3 regions of the Planococcus donghaensis genome follow, and region 3 is predicted to be linked to each of the others. Evidence: a T-box and tRNA genes for the amino acid it is inferred to sense, from the RefSeq annotation. Region 3 holds a T-box; the other regions hold tRNA genes.
What was found. The T-box of region 3 lies ahead of pheS (phenylalanine--tRNA ligase subunit alpha). A T-box ahead of a tRNA ligase gene usually reads a tRNA of that ligase, here a tRNA-Phe.

Region 1: it encodes a tRNA-Phe, which carries the amino acid that the T-box ahead of pheS (phenylalanine--tRNA ligase subunit alpha) is inferred to sense. The anticodon was not compared.
Region 2: it encodes a tRNA-Phe, which carries the amino acid that the T-box ahead of pheS (phenylalanine--tRNA ligase subunit alpha) is inferred to sense. The anticodon was not compared.

The regions. Positions count from the first base shown of each region.
Region 1 is NZ_CP016543.2:956,155-961,440, forward strand. It holds rRNA gene BCM40_RS04670 (23S ribosomal RNA) at 1-2,023, shown strand, start outside; rRNA gene rrf (5S ribosomal RNA) at 2,163-2,278, shown strand; tRNA gene BCM40_RS04680 (tRNA-Asn) at 2,290-2,364, shown strand; tRNA gene BCM40_RS04685 (tRNA-Ser) at 2,370-2,459, shown strand; tRNA gene BCM40_RS04690 (tRNA-Glu) at 2,488-2,562, shown strand; tRNA gene BCM40_RS04695 (tRNA-Val) at 2,570-2,645, shown strand; tRNA gene BCM40_RS04700 (tRNA-Met) at 2,687-2,763, shown strand; tRNA gene BCM40_RS04705 (tRNA-Asp) at 2,767-2,842, shown strand; tRNA gene BCM40_RS04710 (tRNA-Phe) at 2,860-2,935, shown strand; tRNA gene BCM40_RS04715 (tRNA-Thr) at 2,960-3,035, shown strand; tRNA gene BCM40_RS04720 (tRNA-Tyr) at 3,043-3,126, shown strand; tRNA gene BCM40_RS04725 (tRNA-Trp) at 3,133-3,206, shown strand; tRNA gene BCM40_RS04730 (tRNA-His) at 3,227-3,302, shown strand; tRNA gene BCM40_RS04735 (tRNA-His) at 3,344-3,419, shown strand; tRNA gene BCM40_RS04740 (tRNA-Gln) at 3,431-3,502, shown strand; tRNA gene BCM40_RS04745 (tRNA-Gly) at 3,510-3,584, shown strand; tRNA gene BCM40_RS04750 (tRNA-Cys) at 3,591-3,664, shown strand; tRNA gene BCM40_RS04755 (tRNA-Leu) at 3,674-3,757, shown strand; tRNA gene BCM40_RS04760 (tRNA-Leu) at 4,158-4,241, shown strand; gene BCM40_RS04765 (hypothetical protein) at 4,477-5,004, opposite strand.
Region 2 is NZ_CP016543.2:1,144,712-1,149,997, forward strand. It holds rRNA gene BCM40_RS05655 (23S ribosomal RNA) at 1-908, shown strand, start outside; rRNA gene rrf (5S ribosomal RNA) at 1,048-1,163, shown strand; tRNA gene BCM40_RS05665 (tRNA-Val) at 1,174-1,249, shown strand; tRNA gene BCM40_RS05670 (tRNA-Thr) at 1,257-1,332, shown strand; tRNA gene BCM40_RS05675 (tRNA-Lys) at 1,340-1,415, shown strand; tRNA gene BCM40_RS05680 (tRNA-Leu) at 1,437-1,521, shown strand; tRNA gene BCM40_RS05685 (tRNA-Gly) at 1,527-1,601, shown strand; tRNA gene BCM40_RS05690 (tRNA-Leu) at 1,630-1,718, shown strand; tRNA gene BCM40_RS05695 (tRNA-Arg) at 1,738-1,814, shown strand; tRNA gene BCM40_RS05700 (tRNA-Pro) at 1,843-1,919, shown strand; tRNA gene BCM40_RS05705 (tRNA-Ala) at 1,926-2,001, shown strand; tRNA gene BCM40_RS05710 (tRNA-Met) at 2,022-2,095, shown strand; tRNA gene BCM40_RS05715 (tRNA-Ile) at 2,104-2,180, shown strand; tRNA gene BCM40_RS05720 (tRNA-Ser) at 2,196-2,288, shown strand; tRNA gene BCM40_RS05725 (tRNA-Met) at 2,356-2,432, shown strand; tRNA gene BCM40_RS05730 (tRNA-Asp) at 2,436-2,511, shown strand; tRNA gene BCM40_RS05735 (tRNA-Phe) at 2,529-2,604, shown strand; tRNA gene BCM40_RS05740 (tRNA-Gly) at 2,610-2,683, shown strand; tRNA gene BCM40_RS05745 (tRNA-Ile) at 2,697-2,773, shown strand; tRNA gene BCM40_RS05750 (tRNA-Asn) at 2,775-2,849, shown strand; tRNA gene BCM40_RS05755 (tRNA-Ser) at 2,854-2,944, shown strand; tRNA gene BCM40_RS05760 (tRNA-Glu) at 2,951-3,022, shown strand; gene BCM40_RS05765 (DMT family transporter) at 3,036-4,001, opposite strand; gene BCM40_RS05770 (1,4-dihydroxy-2-naphthoate polyprenyltransferase) at 4,124-5,035, opposite strand; gene BCM40_RS05775 (isochorismate synthase) at 5,207-5,286, shown strand, end outside.
Region 3 is NZ_CP016543.2:1,282,983-1,288,268, reverse strand. It holds gene pheT (phenylalanine--tRNA ligase subunit beta) at 1-2,111, opposite strand, end outside; gene pheS (phenylalanine--tRNA ligase subunit alpha) at 2,126-3,163, opposite strand; T-box leader at 3,202-3,429, opposite strand; gene BCM40_RS06440 (TrmH family RNA methyltransferase) at 3,475-4,242, opposite strand; gene BCM40_RS06435 (small multi-drug export protein) at 4,289-4,738, opposite strand; gene BCM40_RS06430 (DUF3169 family protein) at 4,735-5,235, opposite strand; gene BCM40_RS06425 (helix-turn-helix transcriptional regulator) at 5,225-5,286, opposite strand, start outside.

The DNA of each region.
Region 1 (5,286 bases), 330 kb from region 3:
AGCACTGTTTGGACTAGGGGCCCATCCCGGGTTACCGAATTCAGACAAACTCCGAATGCCAGTGATTTATGCTTGGGAGTCAGACTGCGAGTGATAAGATCCGTAGTCAAGAGGGAAACAGCCCAGACCACCAGCTAAGGTCCCCAAATATCCGTTAAGTGGAAAAGGATGTGGCGTTGCTTAGACAACCAGGATGTTGGCTTAGAAGCAGCCATCATTTAAAGAGTGCGTAATAGCTCACTGGTCGAGTGACACTGCGCCGAAAATGTACCGGGGCTAAACGGATTACCGAAGCTGTGGATGGATCTCGTAAGAGATCCGTGGTAGGAGAGCGTTCTAAGGGCGTTGAAGTCAGACCGGAAGGACTGGTGGAGCGCTTAGAAGTGAGAATGCCGGTATGAGTAACGAAAGACGGGTGAGAATCCCGTCCACCGAATGCCTAAGGTTTCCTGAGGAAGGCTCGTCCGCTCAGGGTTAGTCGGGACCTAAGTCGAGGCCGATAGGCGTAGACGATGGACAACAGGTTGATATTCCTGTACCACCTCCCCGCCGTTTGAGCAATGGGGGGACGCAGAAGGATAAGGTGAGCGTGCCGTTGGTTGTGCACGTCCAAGCAGTGAGGCGTGGAATGAGGCAAATCCCATTCCTGATACGTTGAGCTGTGATGGCAAGAGACTGAGTCTCAGAGTCCCTGATTTCACACTGCCAAGAAAAGCCTCTAGCGAGGCGGGAGGTGCCCGTACCGCAAACCGACACAGGTAGGCGAGAAGAGAATTCTAAGGTGAGCGAGTGAACTCTCGTTAAGGAACTCGGCAAAATGACCCCGTAACTTCGGGAGAAGGGGTGCTCTGGTAGGGTGTATAGCCCGAGAGAGCCGCAGTGAATAGGCCCAGGCGACTGTTTAGCAAAAACACAGGTCTCTGCAAAACCGTAAGGTGACGTATAGGGGCTGACGCCTGCCCGGTGCTGGAAGGTTAAGAGGAGTGCTTAGCGCAAGCGAAGGTGCGAATTGAAGCCCCAGTAAACGGCGGCCGTAACTATAACGGTCCTAAGGTAGCGAAATTCCTTGTCGGGTAAGTTCCGACCCGCACGAAAGGCGTAACGATCTGGGCACTGTCTCAACGAGAGACTCGGTGAAATTATAGTACCTGTGAAGATGCAGGTTACCCGCGACAGGACGGAAAGACCCCGTGGAGCTTTACTGTAGCCTGATATTGAATTTTGGTGCAACTTGTACAGGATAGGTAGGAGCCTTAGAGCCCGGAGCGCCAGCTTCGGAGGAGGCGTCGGTGGGATACTACCCTGGTTGTATTGAAATTCTAACCCACAAGCCTGATCGGCTTGGGAGACAGTGTCAGGCGGGCAGTTTGACTGGGGCGGTCGCCTCCTAAAGAGTAACGGAGGCGCCCAAAGGTTCCCTCAGAATGGTTGGAAATCATTCGCAGAGTGTAAAGGCAGAAGGGAGCTTGACTGCGAGACGTACATGTCGAGCAGGGTCGAAAGACGGGCTTAGTGATCCGGTGGTTCCGCATGGAAGGGCCATCGCTCAACGGATAAAAGCTACCCCGGGGATAACAGGCTTATCTCCCCCAAGAGTCCACATCGACGGGGAGGTTTGGCACCTCGATGTCGGCTCATCGCATCCTGGGGCTGTAGTCGGTCCCAAGGGTTGGGCTGTTCGCCCATTAAAGCGGTACGCGAGCTGGGTTCAGAACGTCGTGAGACAGTTCGGTCCCTATCCGTCGCGGGCGCAGGAAATTTGAGAGGAGCTGTCCTTAGTACGAGAGGACCGGGATGGACACACCGCTGGTGTACCAGTTGTTCTGCCAAGGGCATCGCTGGGTAGCTATGTGTGGCCGGGATAAGTGCTGAAAGCATCTAAGCACGAAGCCCCCCTCAAGATGAGATTTCCCATTGCGCAAGCAAGTAAGATCCCTCAAAGACGATGAGGTAGATAGGTTCGAGGTGGAAGCGTGGCGACATGTGCAGCTGACGAATACTAATCGATCGAGGACTTAACCAAAACCATGTACACGAAGACTTGCCTGTTCCAATGTCGTTTATCCAGTTTTGAAAGAATAAGAAAAAAGTTTTTGAAAAAAAGCTTGAAAAAACCGGCGATATACTGGTATAATAAATCTTGTCTTTCAAAATAAATTCAGTCTGGTAATGATGGCAAAGAGGCCACACCCGTTCCCATCCCGAACACGGTAGTTAAGCTCTTTTGCGCCGATGGTAGTTGGGGGTTTCCCCCTGTGAGAGTAGGACGTTGCCAGGCTGATCAATTATTCCGAAGTAGCTCAGTGGTAGAGCACCGCACTGTTAATGCGATGGTCGTAGGTTCGAGTCCTACCTTCGGAGCCAATTATGGAGAGCTGTCCGAGTGGCCGAAGGAGCATGATTGGAAATCATGTAGGCGGGCAACCGTCTCAAGGGTTCGAATCCCTTGCTCTCCGCCAGAAGATCGTTTTCAACAATTTATAGAATGGCCCCTTGGTCAAGCGGTTAAGACACCGCCCTTTCACGGCGGTAACACGGGTTCGAATCCCGTAGGGGTCACCAATTTCATGGAGGATTAGCTCAGCTGGGAGAGCATCTGCCTTACAAGCAGAGGGTCGGCGGTTCGATCCCGTCATCCTCCACCATTTCCTACATATTAAGTGTGAAATGAAAAAAATAGTATTATCGCGGGGTGGAGCAGTTCGGTAGCTCGTTGGGCTCATAACCCAAAGGTCGCAGGTTCAAATCCTGCCCCCGCAACCAAATGGTCCCGTGGTGTAGCGGTTAACATGCCTGCCTGTCACGCAGGAGATCGCCGGTTCGATCCCGGTCGGGACCGCCATTTTCACTTAACAAAGTGGGTCAGTAGCTCAGTCGGTAGAGCATTAGATTGAAGCTCTAAGTGTCGGCGGTTCGATTCCGTCCTGACCCACCATTTTTTTAGAAATACAATCTCCATGCCGGAGTAGCTCAGTTGGTAGAGCAACTGACTTGTAATCAGTAGGTCGAGGGTTCGACTCCTTTCTCCGGCACCATTTTTTAGGTGGGGTAGCGAAGTGGCTAAACGCGGCGGACTGTAAATCCGCTCCTTCGGGTTCGGCAGTTCGAATCTGCCCCCCACCACCAGTTTTTAGGGGCATAGTTTAACGGTAGAACAGAGGTCTCCAAAACCTCCGATGTGGGTTCGATTCCTACTGCCCCTGCCAATTTTAAAATTTATATGATGGCGGTCGTGGCGAAGTGGTTAACGCACCGGATTGTGATTCCGGCACTCGGGGGTTCAATTCCCCTCGTCCGCCCCATGTTTTAATTTAACTAAGTGAACTTATAAAATAGTAAAGTGGCGGTCGTGGCGAAGTGGTTAACGCACCGGATTGTGATTCCGGCACTCGGGGGTTCAATTCCCCTCGTCCGCCCCATCTTTTATTAATGGGGTATAGCCAAGCGGTAAGGCAACGGGTTTTGATCCCGTCATGCCCTGGTTCGAATCCAGGTACCCCAGCTTTATTGCGGAAGTAGTTCAGTGGTAGAACGCCACCTTGCCAAGGTGGAGGTCGCGAGTTCGAACCTCGTCTTCCGCTCCATTATTTGGCGGCATAGCCAAGTGGTAAGGCATGGGTCTGCAACACCCTTATCACCGGTTCGAGTCCGGTTGCCGCCTCCATAATGATTTGCCGGCGTGGCGGAATTGGCAGACGCGCGGGACTCAAAATCCCGTTCCTTCACGGGAGTGTCGGTTCGACCCCGACCGCCGGTATCATGAAAGAACCTGCCTGTTCTTTCCAAAACCCCTTAACTGTGAATATTCGCAGTTAAGGGGTTTTTTGTTGTATCCCTATCTAATTAATAATCGTTCTCTAAAAAACTATTTATGAACCTCAATGAACAAAAGAGGAAGTAGTTCCAAAGTGAATAAGGTAGAGTAGGCGAAAGGAAGAAGGAAACAGCAATTTAGTAAAGCTCATTAATATGTATAGTTTAGCGGGGAACAGTTACAAGAGGATGATCCTTTAAACCAGACTAATAGAAATTTTGTCATTCTTGTCTATTCCGCTTTTTCCTTAAACTTTAACGTATAAAATTAGTTATACTTTTAGAAAGTATTGGCGCGAAAAGTATGATGTGCTATAATAATTCTTGTCCGCTAAACAATACTTGCCGGCGTGGCGGAATTGGCAGACGCGCGGGACTCAAAATCCCGTTCCTTCACCGGAGTGTCGGTTCGACCCCGACCGCCGGTATACCGCAAGTAAAGAGCAAAAGCCCTGACTTAATCGTCAGGGCTTTTTTCTTGTAATGGTTTATATTAATAAATGCAACTAAACTAGTAATTATATAACCAATGTGTTCTTCCTGCAGAAAGTATTATCTTTTCATCTTACTTATGTATTGTATAAAGATTACTAGTCGAAAAAATTCATAAAAAGCCGGTGTAGAAAGATACCTTCTACACCGGCTTAACGATCAAAGTCTGACTTACTCAGCGTATTTGCAACTTACACGTGTATTTTCTGGTTTAAATATTCCATCTAGATTTGTTTTAAACAACCAAACATGTAAATCGTAATGCTGACCTGCCGAACCATCATGGTTATCCATTGGTCCTTGGAATTTTTGGTCGAATAGAACCGGTGTTTTATCAGTTAATTCTGCAGGTACGTACCATTCAGCTGCTACCAATTTATAGTGACCATTTTTTAGTGGTTCATAAACCAAAATTTCTGGTTTTTTAATGCGCAGCTTGTCATCATCCATACGGCTAGGTTTGACTAAGTGAATTCCCATATTAGGTACACATGCTCCGGGAACTAAGCCGACAAATCCTTCATCAAGTGCAACTTCGATGTTCCGATACTTTTTAACTGCTTTTTTGCTTATTGCCAACTGTTTTTCAATGCTGTACTTGTGATGTCCTTTGTCGTGGTCATGTGGATGCGCACTCACACTAGACAGGGCAGACAGACTGAGAAAAGCGACCATGATCATGGTAAAGATTTTCTTCATTTCAGCTCCTCCTTATTATATTTTTGACCTATGTATTAACAATTTGGTTTTTACAGCACCTATTATACACCTTCTCCTAATAAATACAATAGAAAAAACTGAATAATTAATTTTTTTAGAAATAAAATGACTTATTACCTATTTAGCAGTTCGTTTAGTGGCTTAAAAGAAATAAAGATCGCATCAAAGTTATTGACTTCATATGGTCTTTCATTAGATTAGTTTAAATAATGTCTTAGAATTAAGCTATGGTTTCCGCAATAATTGCAGCACCAAGAAACG
Region 2 (5,286 bases), 140 kb from region 3:
GTCTCAACGAGAGACTCGGTGAAATTATAGTACCTGTGAAGATGCAGGTTACCCGCGACAGGACGGAAAGACCCCGTGGAGCTTTACTGTAGCCTGATATTGAATTTTGGTGCAACTTGTACAGGATAGGTAGGAGCCTTAGAGCCCGGAGCGCCAGCTTCGGAGGAGGCGTCGGTGGGATACTACCCTGGTTGTATTGAAATTCTAACCCACAAGCCTGATCGGCTTGGGAGACAGTGTCAGGCGGGCAGTTTGACTGGGGCGGTCGCCTCCTAAAGAGTAACGGAGGCGCCCAAAGGTTCCCTCAGAATGGTTGGAAATCATTCGCAGAGTGTAAAGGCAGAAGGGAGCTTGACTGCGAGACGTACATGTCGAGCAGGGTCGAAAGACGGGCTTAGTGATCCGGTGGTTCCGCATGGAAGGGCCATCGCTCAACGGATAAAAGCTACCCCGGGGATAACAGGCTTATCTCCCCCAAGAGTCCACATCGACGGGGAGGTTTGGCACCTCGATGTCGGCTCATCGCATCCTGGGGCTGTAGTCGGTCCCAAGGGTTGGGCTGTTCGCCCATTAAAGCGGTACGCGAGCTGGGTTCAGAACGTCGTGAGACAGTTCGGTCCCTATCCGTCGCGGGCGCAGGAAATTTGAGAGGAGCTGTCCTTAGTACGAGAGGACCGGGATGGACACACCGCTGGTGTACCAGTTGTTCTGCCAAGGGCATCGCTGGGTAGCTATGTGTGGCCGGGATAAGTGCTGAAAGCATCTAAGCACGAAGCCCCCCTCAAGATGAGATTTCCCATTGCGCAAGCAAGTAAGATCCCTCAAAGACGATGAGGTAGATAGGTTCGAGGTGGAAGCGTGGCGACATGTGCAGCTGACGAATACTAATCGATCGAGGACTTAACCAAAACCATGTACACGAAGACTTGCCTGTTCCAATGTCGTTTATCCAGTTTTGAAAGAATAAGAAAAAAGTTTTTTGAAAAAAAGCTTGAAAAAACCAGTGGTATACTGGTATAATAAATCTTGTCTTTCAAAACCAAATAGTCCAGTGATGATGGCAAAGAGGCCACACCCGTTCCCATCCCGAACACGGCAGTTAAGCTCTTTTGCGCCGATGGTAGTTGGGGGTTTCCCCCTGTGAGAGTAGGACGTCGCTGGGCAATACATATCGGAGGATTAGCTCAGCTGGGAGAGCATCTGCCTTACAAGCAGAGGGTCGGCGGTTCGATCCCGTCATCCTCCACCATTTTTTCGCCGGAGTAGCTCAGTTGGTAGAGCAACTGACTTGTAATCAGTAGGTCGAGGGTTCGACTCCTTTCTCCGGCACCACTTTCTCGAGCCATTAGCTCAGCTGGTAGAGCATCTGACTTTTAATCAGAGGGTCGAAGGTTCGAATCCTTCATGGCTCACCATTTTAATATTGATATTGCCACGCGGGTGTGGCGGAACTGGCAGACGCACTAGACTTAGGATCTAGCGCCTTCGGGCGTGGGGGTTCGACTCCCTTCACCCGCACCATTTTTGCGGAAGTAGTTCAGTGGTAGAACGCCACCTTGCCAAGGTGGAGGTCGCGAGTTCGAACCTCGTCTTCCGCTCCATAATTGTTTTACAGAATCTCGACCCCTAGCCGGGGTGGCGGAACTGGCAGACGCACAGGACTTAAAATCCTGCGGTAGGTGACTACCGTACCGGTTCGATTCCGGTCCTCGGCACCATTTACAACAATAGCATAAAGCGCCCGTAGCTCAATTGGATAGAGTACTTGACTACGAATCAAGCGGTTAGAGGTTCGAGTCCTCTCGGGCGCGCCATATTTTTTACAAACTCAGCATCTAAGTTCGGGAAGTAGCTCAGCTTGGTAGAGCACTTGGTTTGGGACCAAGGGGTCGCAGGTTCGAATCCTGTCTTCCCGACCAAACAATGGGGCCTTAGCTCAGCTGGGAGAGCGCCTGCCTTGCACGCAGGAGGTCAGCGGTTCGATCCCGCTAGGCTCCACCAACTATATTATTAAAGATCCTGGCGGCGTAGCTCAGCTGGCTAGAGCGTACGGTTCATACCCGTAAGGTCGGGGGTTCGATCCCCTCTGCCGCCACTTTTTTAGGACCTTTAGCTCAGTTGGTTAGAGCAGACGGCTCATAACCGTCCGGTCGCAGGTTCGAGTCCTGCAAGGTCCACCATTTGTATTTTATCACGGAGGAATACCCAAGTTTGGCTGAAGGGATCGGTCTTGAAAACCGACAGGGGAGTCAAATCCCGCGGGGGTTCGAATCCCTCTTCCTCCTCCATTTTTTCTAAATGTGTGGACAATTATTTTTAAAAGAAATCGATTCAAATTAGTACCTATAATATTGTCGCGGGGTGGAGCAGTTCGGTAGCTCGTTGGGCTCATAACCCAAAGGTCGCAGGTTCAAATCCTGCCCCCGCAACCAAATGGTCCCGTGGTGTAGCGGTTAACATGCCTGCCTGTCACGCAGGAGATCGCCGGTTCGATCCCGGTCGGGACCGCCATTTTTATTCAATGTTGTGGGTCAGTAGCTCAGTCGGTAGAGCATTAGATTGAAGCTCTAAGTGTCGGCGGTTCGATTCCGTCCTGACCCACCATTTATGCGGGTGTAGTTTAGTGGTAAAACCTCAGCCTTCCAAGCTGATGATGAGGGTTCGATTCCCTTCACCCGCTCCATACTATTACATATGGGCCTATAGCTCAGCTGGTTAGAGCGCACGCCTGATAAGCGTGAGGTCGATGGTTCGAGTCCATTTAGGCCCACCATTCCGAAGTAGCTCAGTGGTAGAGCACCGCACTGTTAATGCGATGGTCGTAGGTTCGAGTCCTACCTTCGGAGCCATACTGGGGAAGTACTCAAGTGGCTGAAGAGGCGCCCCTGCTAAGGGTGTAGGTCGGGCAACCGGCGCGAGGGTTCAAATCCCTCCTTCTCCGCCAGTATTTGGCCCCTTGGTCAAGCGGTTAAGACACCGCCCTTTCACGGCGGTAACACGGGTTCGAATCCCGTAGGGGTCATCATAAAAAAGAGTCATGCATTTAATTGCATGACTCTTTTTTTCGTTTTACTGGAATTCTGGCTATGAAGAATCATGCCGCCCATAACAATAAGAATTCCTATTAATGATAATCCTGAAGGTAGTGCTATTGATAAGAAGAGAATTTCTCCAGCCAAAGCGAATAAAACTTCCATTGATTGAGTTGCTTCAACCACTCCTAACATTTGCATGTTTCCTCTAACAAGATCTGTAGCTTTAAAGAATAACACTGTGGCAATGACACCAGAACTGATGGCAACAATTAAAGTTTGGAAGCTTTGTGAAGCAGATGGCCCACCAACCGTGAATAACCCAAACAACGATAATAGTAACCAAAAAGGCAGACTGGCTAAGGTCATTCCGAGAACTCTTTGATATGCGTCTAATCTACCGTCGCATATCTCCATCATTTTTCTATTGCCAAGTGGATAAGCAAATGCAGCAAGAAGAACAGGAATAAAACCAAACCAGAGTGTAGCAGGGGAAACAATTGCAACATGTTCTAATTGCATGAGACTGACTCCCGCCAATATGATGAAAGAAATCATTAACCCTTTCATCGGGATTTTTCCTTTTAACTGAAATGTCCCTTCTTTAGTATGTACAGTAATAAGAAATAGAGGAGCGAGAAGAGTTCCTGCAATGATGGTAATTTGCCAAGTACCTGCGATTAACCAACCAGGAGAATAAGCAGCTGCAAAGCAGAGAGGCGTATAGAATAAGCCAAATCCGATAAAGCTCCAAATAAACCAAGCTTTTTTGTTTCTGTTCATTTCTTGTAATAGTGGTTTTAAGTTTCTTCTAGATAAAACGATTAATAGCAAAAAAGGAATCATAAAAAGGTAACGAAGAGAAGCGCTCCAAATCCAACTTCCACCACTAGCTTCCATTGTGGCATTTAAAACAAAAGTAAATGCAAAGAAAAAAGCAGCAATGCTTCCAATAATTATAGGTTTCACCCAATGTCCTCCCGATCAGTATTTTGAATTATTTCTCAACTATAACGCATACTCAAAAGTTCTACAAAACTAAATTTGGATATAAAAAAGGGATTTCAGCTGAAATCCCTTTTTTATTAACATCATAATAAATATTCTATTAGTAAACCGATACCAAGCAATAAGGCGAAAAGTGTGTTTGTTTTTCCTGTATCTTTCATAGCTGGCATTACTTTTAGCGGTGCCGTGTGGTGTTTAAATATTTGAACCACTCTAATTGGTTTAATAACGCTTAGAAATACGAGGAACGTCCATGGTGTTAATGTTCCTGAAATAACTAGAACGACGATCCATGCGTAAGCTAGGATAAAGAAAGCCATAAGAATATTAACAGCTGCCGGTCTTTTAACTAAAATCGCGAGTGTCTTGCGACCACTTTCTTCATCGCCAACGATATCACGAATGTTGTTAGCTAGCATTATAGCTGCTACTAATAAAGTACTTGGTACAGCAAGTAGAGAAGCTTCTGTGGTTATCATGTCTGTTTGGATATAAAAGGCAATAATAACAATTAAATAGCCCATAACTACGCCTGAGAAAAGTTCACCGAATGGCGTATAGGCGATTGGGTATGGACCGCCTGTATAAAAGTAGCCGATTGCCATAGAAACTGCGCCTACAACTAAAAGCCACCAACTAGTTTGTGAACAAATATAGATGCCGATAACTGCAGCGATACCGTAAAACACTAAGGCTAAAACTAGAACGGTTTTGGGTTTCACTCCATTACGAACAATAGCACCGCCAATACCAACGGAATTCTCATTATCTAGACCTCTCGCAAAATCGTAATATTCATTGAACATATTGGTTGCTCCTTGGATTAGTAAACTGGCAAATAACATTGCTAGGAATAAAATCCAGTCGATCGGGGAATAATGTAAAGCAATCATCGTTCCGAGAAATACGGGAGCGAAGGAAGCGGTCAGTGTATGAGGGCGTGTCAATTGCCACCATACGCGCCATCCGCTGTCTGCTTGTAGGGAATGTGTCATCTTAATCTCTCCTTTAATTCTATCCACTCTTCATTGTACTTTAAAATAGTTTAGAATACAGCAAATGATGTGCTGATTTTAGTAGAAAAGAGTATGATAGAGGGTAGAGATTAAAAAGTGAAACAGTGAGTGGAATAAACTAGACTATTGTCTTAAAACGGAGGTAATCAGGTGAATTCAGAATCGTCTTCATCGACCCAGCAATTTGCGGCAGACCAGTTTGAAGGCTATCGATTTTATACTGAAACAAT
Region 3 (5,286 bases):
TGTGTGTAAACTAACGCTTCTGTCTCAAGATTCAACAAAGCTGCTAAGTTTAATTCCATTACTACTGTCGTTTTCAAGTCACGCGCTTTTTGTTCAGACGGGTGCAATTGACCGATGACGCCAATACGTTGGCCATTCAATACAACAAACGCAGTTCTGCCTGGGTGCAAGTCGTCCATTTGACCGCGTTCGAATGTTAGCTCAACGCCAAGTTTCGCACTAAGAGCTTCTACAATGCCTTTCAGCACGAAAAAGTCGACTGGTTTTTTCTCGCCTTGCCAGCTATTGTCGAGCCACAGTCCAGTGATTGCCACTGCTAAATGTTCTTGTTCGTTTAATAGTTCGTCGTTGCCTTTTAAGAATACCGCTCCCGTTTCATATAACGCTACCGAATCCATTCTTCTAGCCGTATTATACGTAACTGATTCCAATAAATGCGGCAATAAGCTTTGACGCAAAATGCTACGCTCTTCACTCATTGGCATCAATAAACGTGTCGTTTCTGTTTTTTCCAACGCAAATTGTTTTGCCGACTTTTCAGACGTTAACGAATACGTCGTTGCTTGCAACAACCCTGCGCCTTCTAAAAAGTTACGAACAATGCGGCGTTTTGCTTGATAAGGTGTCAAGCCACCAGGAGTTGTTTCCGCTTCTGGTAATGTGGCAGGAATTTCGTCATAGCCGTGCAAACGCGCAATTTCTTCAATGACGTCTTCAGGAATTTGAATATCTTGACGACGCGTTGGTACAGAAATGACCAATTGACCGTTGACGGCTTCTGTCGTGAATTTCAAACGGTTTAAAATGTCTAACATTTCTTCAAAGGCAATTTTCATACCTAGACGGCTATTAATAAAGTCTGGAGATACTTTAACGATTTTTTCTTCTTTTGACACTTTATCGAATACAACAGAACCAGACAATACTTCGCCACCAGCTAGTTCAGACAATAACTGTGCTGCACGTTCAGCTGCTGGAATGACACGATTTGGATCTACACCTTTTTCAAAACGTGAACTTGCATCGCTACGAAGACCGTGATCTTTTGAAGTTTGACGAACAGATCCCGACTCAAAATAAGCAGACTCGATTACAACAGTTGTTGTCTCATCACTTACTTCTGAGTTTGCCCCGCCCATAACGCCAGCAATCGCAACTGGTTTTTCACCATTTGTAATAACTAATTGATGAGCAGATAATTTACGCTCCGCGTCGTCTAAAGTTGTAATCATTTCGCCTTCTTTAGCGTGACGAACCGTAATATTGCCTGTGCCCAACAAATCATAGTCAAATGCGTGAAGAGGCTGACCATATTCCATTAATACGTAGTTTGTAACGTCGACTACATTATTATGCGGACGAACCCCTGCAGCCATTAAACGTTGTTGCAGCCACATTGGCGATTCTTGTACTTTAATATTACGGACCACTTTAGCAACATACAACGGATTGGCTTCAGGCGCATCAACCGTTAATGTCAACATAGAAGCCGCTGTGTCTGTCGCTTCTTTGTAGCTGATTTCCGGTAATTTAACGTCTTCAGATAAAATGGCACCCACTTCATAAGCAACACCTAACATGCTCATCGCATCTGCACGGTTTGGTGTTAACCCAAGTTCCAGAACCGTATCGTCTAAATTGAAGTTTGCAATAACGTCTGAACCTGTTTCTGCATCTTTTGGTAATACGTAAATACCTTCAGCGTAAGCTTTTGGTACTAGTTTGCCTTCGATGCCTAGTTCTTGAAGCGAGCAAATCATGCCATTTGATTCTTCTCCGCGAAGTTTCGCTTTTTTAATTTTTATGCCACCTGGAAGTTTCGCTCCAGGACGTGCCACAATGACTTTTTGGCCTTCTGCAATATTGGGAGCGCCACAAATAATTTGCGTTGTTTCTTCTCCAACATCTACTTGGCAAATTGATAATTTATCAGCTTCAGGGTGTTTAACACAAGATTCAACATAACCCACAACGACATTTGTCATGCCGTGTGAACGATCAATCACTGCATCTACTTCGATACCTGAACGTGTGATTTTTTCACCTAATTCAGCAGGTGGTAATTGTTGTGTGTTTACGTAGTCTTTCAACCAATTTATGGATACGAGCATGTTTTATTTCCTCCTTAAAGTTCTGTACGTTGGAATTGAGATAAAAAGCGAACATCGTTTGTGTAGAAATGACGGATATCTTCGACGCCATATTTTAACATTGCAATACGTTCTGGACCCATACCAAAAGCAAATCCAGTTAAACGTTTCGAGTCATATCCGGCCATTTCAAGAACATTTGGATGTACCATTCCAGCGCCCAGAATTTCAATCCAGCCTGTTTTTTTGCAGACGTTGCAACCACTGCCGCCACACTTAAAGCATGAAATGTCCATTTCAACAGAAGGCTCAGTGAATGGGAAGAAACTTGGACGAAGACGAATTTCACGATCATCGCCGAACATTTTCTTAGCAAACACAGAAAGTGTTCCTTTCAAGTCGCTCATGCGGATATCTTCTCCAATCACCAATCCTTCGATTTGTGTGAATTGGTGTGAGTGCGTCGCGTCATCGCTATCGCGGCGGTATACTTTACCCGGACAAATAATTTTAATCGGCTCTCCGCCTTTTGCTTCCATTGTCCGTGCTTGTACAGGAGAAGTATGCGTACGCAGTAAAACATCTTCTGTTATATAGAAGGAATCTTGCATATCACGAGCCGGGTGACCTTTCGGTAAGTTTAGCGCTTCAAAGTTATAATAATCTTTTTCAACTTCTGGACCTTCTGCCACTTCGTAACCCATTGAAATGAATAAATCTTCAATTTCCTCGACAACACGCGTTAACGGATGTGCGTTCCCTGTTTTCACAGGACGTCCTGGCAATGTGATATCAATTGTTTCACTTTGCAATTTCGCATTGATTGCTTCTTCTTCTAAAAGAACCATGCGAGCTTCTAGTTGCGTTGTTACTTCTTCACGTACTACATTGACTAAAGCACCCATTTTCGGACGTTCTTCAGCTGGAAGTTTTCCCATGCCTTTCAATAAATCCGTAATCGGTCCTTTTTTCCCTAAATACGCCACACGAACATCATTAAGTTCTTTAACCGTTGATGCTTCGGCAATTTTTTCAAGCGCTTGTGTTTTCAATTCCTGCAATTGTGCTTCCATTTTTTCTCCTCCTTAGACAGTAAAAAGCCCCATCCCAGAAAAGGGACGAGGCATTATTCGCGGTACCACCCTAGTTATTGCAAAATAGCAATCACTCATTTACATAACGGCTCTTCACCGGCCCATCTTTACAGTATCACTACTGGTCCCGTTGGGCAGCTCGCGGGGTGAACTTCTGAGGCGTTTACATATCCACACTTCCAGTCAAGGTGCAGAATCTCTGTGATGTAAGGGCGCAACGTACTTTTCCCGTTCTTCGCTTTTACTTATTTACCTCTTCATTATACGAAAGTTCTCTGGTTTTATCAAACTTAGTTTTTCGGAACTAAGCTATACAATAAAATCCCTGTAGCGACTGCCACATTTAACGATTCTGCACTGCCGTAAAGCGGAACCATTAAGTTTTGATCGGTTTGTTGCAGGAGAACCGGATCCACCCCACTGCCTTCATTGCCAACAATTAACGCAAACTGCTCAAGCGTTTTTGCTTCATGAACCGGCGTAGAGTTTTGAAGCGCTGTCCCGAAAATAGGAATGCCGCTCGCTTTTGTTTGTTCGGTCCATTCCATCAACTCCCCTTTTACGATGGGAATCTGGAAATGCGAACCTTGTGCCGAACGAACCGTTTTTGGGTTGTACGGATCTGCGCAGCCCTTACCAAGTATCACTGCGTCAATACCGCTCGCTGAAGCTGTGCGAATCATAGTGCCGATATTGCCTGGATCTTGAACCGCATCAATCATCAATAGCTTTGTCCATGACTTTTGTTCGTCTTCAGTAAATTCGGGTTGCGCGCAATGTGCGAAAATTCCTTGCGTATGCTCGGTTTCCGAAATTTCTTTCGCCACAGCAGCAGTCACCGAATAATGTGCAACGCCTTCTATATCCCAGCCTTCTGGAATGTCGACGCCTTCGCGCACGATTAGTGATTTCACAAGATCTTTTTTACGCAGTGCTTCTTCGGTTAAATGAAATCCTTCTACTAAAAATTCCGCGAATTTATCGCGCTCTTTCCGTGTAGTGCTAAGCTTTTTCCAATGCTTAACGAGTGAGTTTTGATTTGATTCAATTCTTTTCATTATACGTTCACGCCTTTATTTCAGAATAGCTCAAGTATAGCACAGCTTAGATTTTATCCGTGAAGAAATCAAAACCTAGTGCTGTTAATAGTCCAAACGCTAGCGTCCACGCAGCAATGCTGATCGTCAACCAAACAGTCGTGTTCTTTTTGGTTGCACCAAGTGTCATCCCGATAAACGCGGCAATATGCGTGCCGATTAAAATGGGACCAAGCAACGCAAGACCAGGCAAGCCATATCGATTCCAGATTTTTTTAGCGCGCTCACTTTTTTTCGATACTGCTTTGCCTTTTGCTTCTTGGCGTTTCGTGTACCAAATCTTGAATCGGTCAAAACCAATTATCAAAGCGAGCACTGTTACCATGTTGCCGACAAACGCCAAAACCATTACCCAAAAGGGCGACAAGCCCCAAACGATGCCAAGCGGAATAACTACGGCGATTTCAAACCAAGGAATGGCTGCTCCTAAAAAAACTAGGAAGTATTCAGTAATCATTCATCTTCCTCCTTTAAATGCTTGCGAATTTCTCGGTAATAAATGCCGTATTGAATTAAAGCGATCACTAAAATCGCAAAAACGGTGTAAATACGAGTAAAAGGTGAAAACATTGCAAATACTGCAAGAAGCGGCAAACTCCAAGACATAAAAGTATATACTTTTTGAGATGCTTTTCGTGTAATGTGTGTCATCCCTTCATCTTGTTCTAAATATTCAGGAGGACGGATTGGAAAAATTGATATTTTTTCTGAAGGATTCTTTTTGTTATGACGTTTTAATTGGGTATAAAAAACAATCATCATCAGGAAGTATAGGATGACGGCTCCAATAGCGAACAATCCGCCGATTGGTCCAAGCTCGAGCAAAAAACTCTGCTCTCTTTCCGAATTGACAATAGTTGTCGTTGGAGAACTGACTCCAAATAAGAACATTCCTAGTACCACAATAAATCCCATCATCCACAGTGGATACTGCATGCGAAAATCACTTTTCATGTTCCTCGTCCTCCTCTAACCAAAATAAGTCGTTTACATTTGTCTGTAACG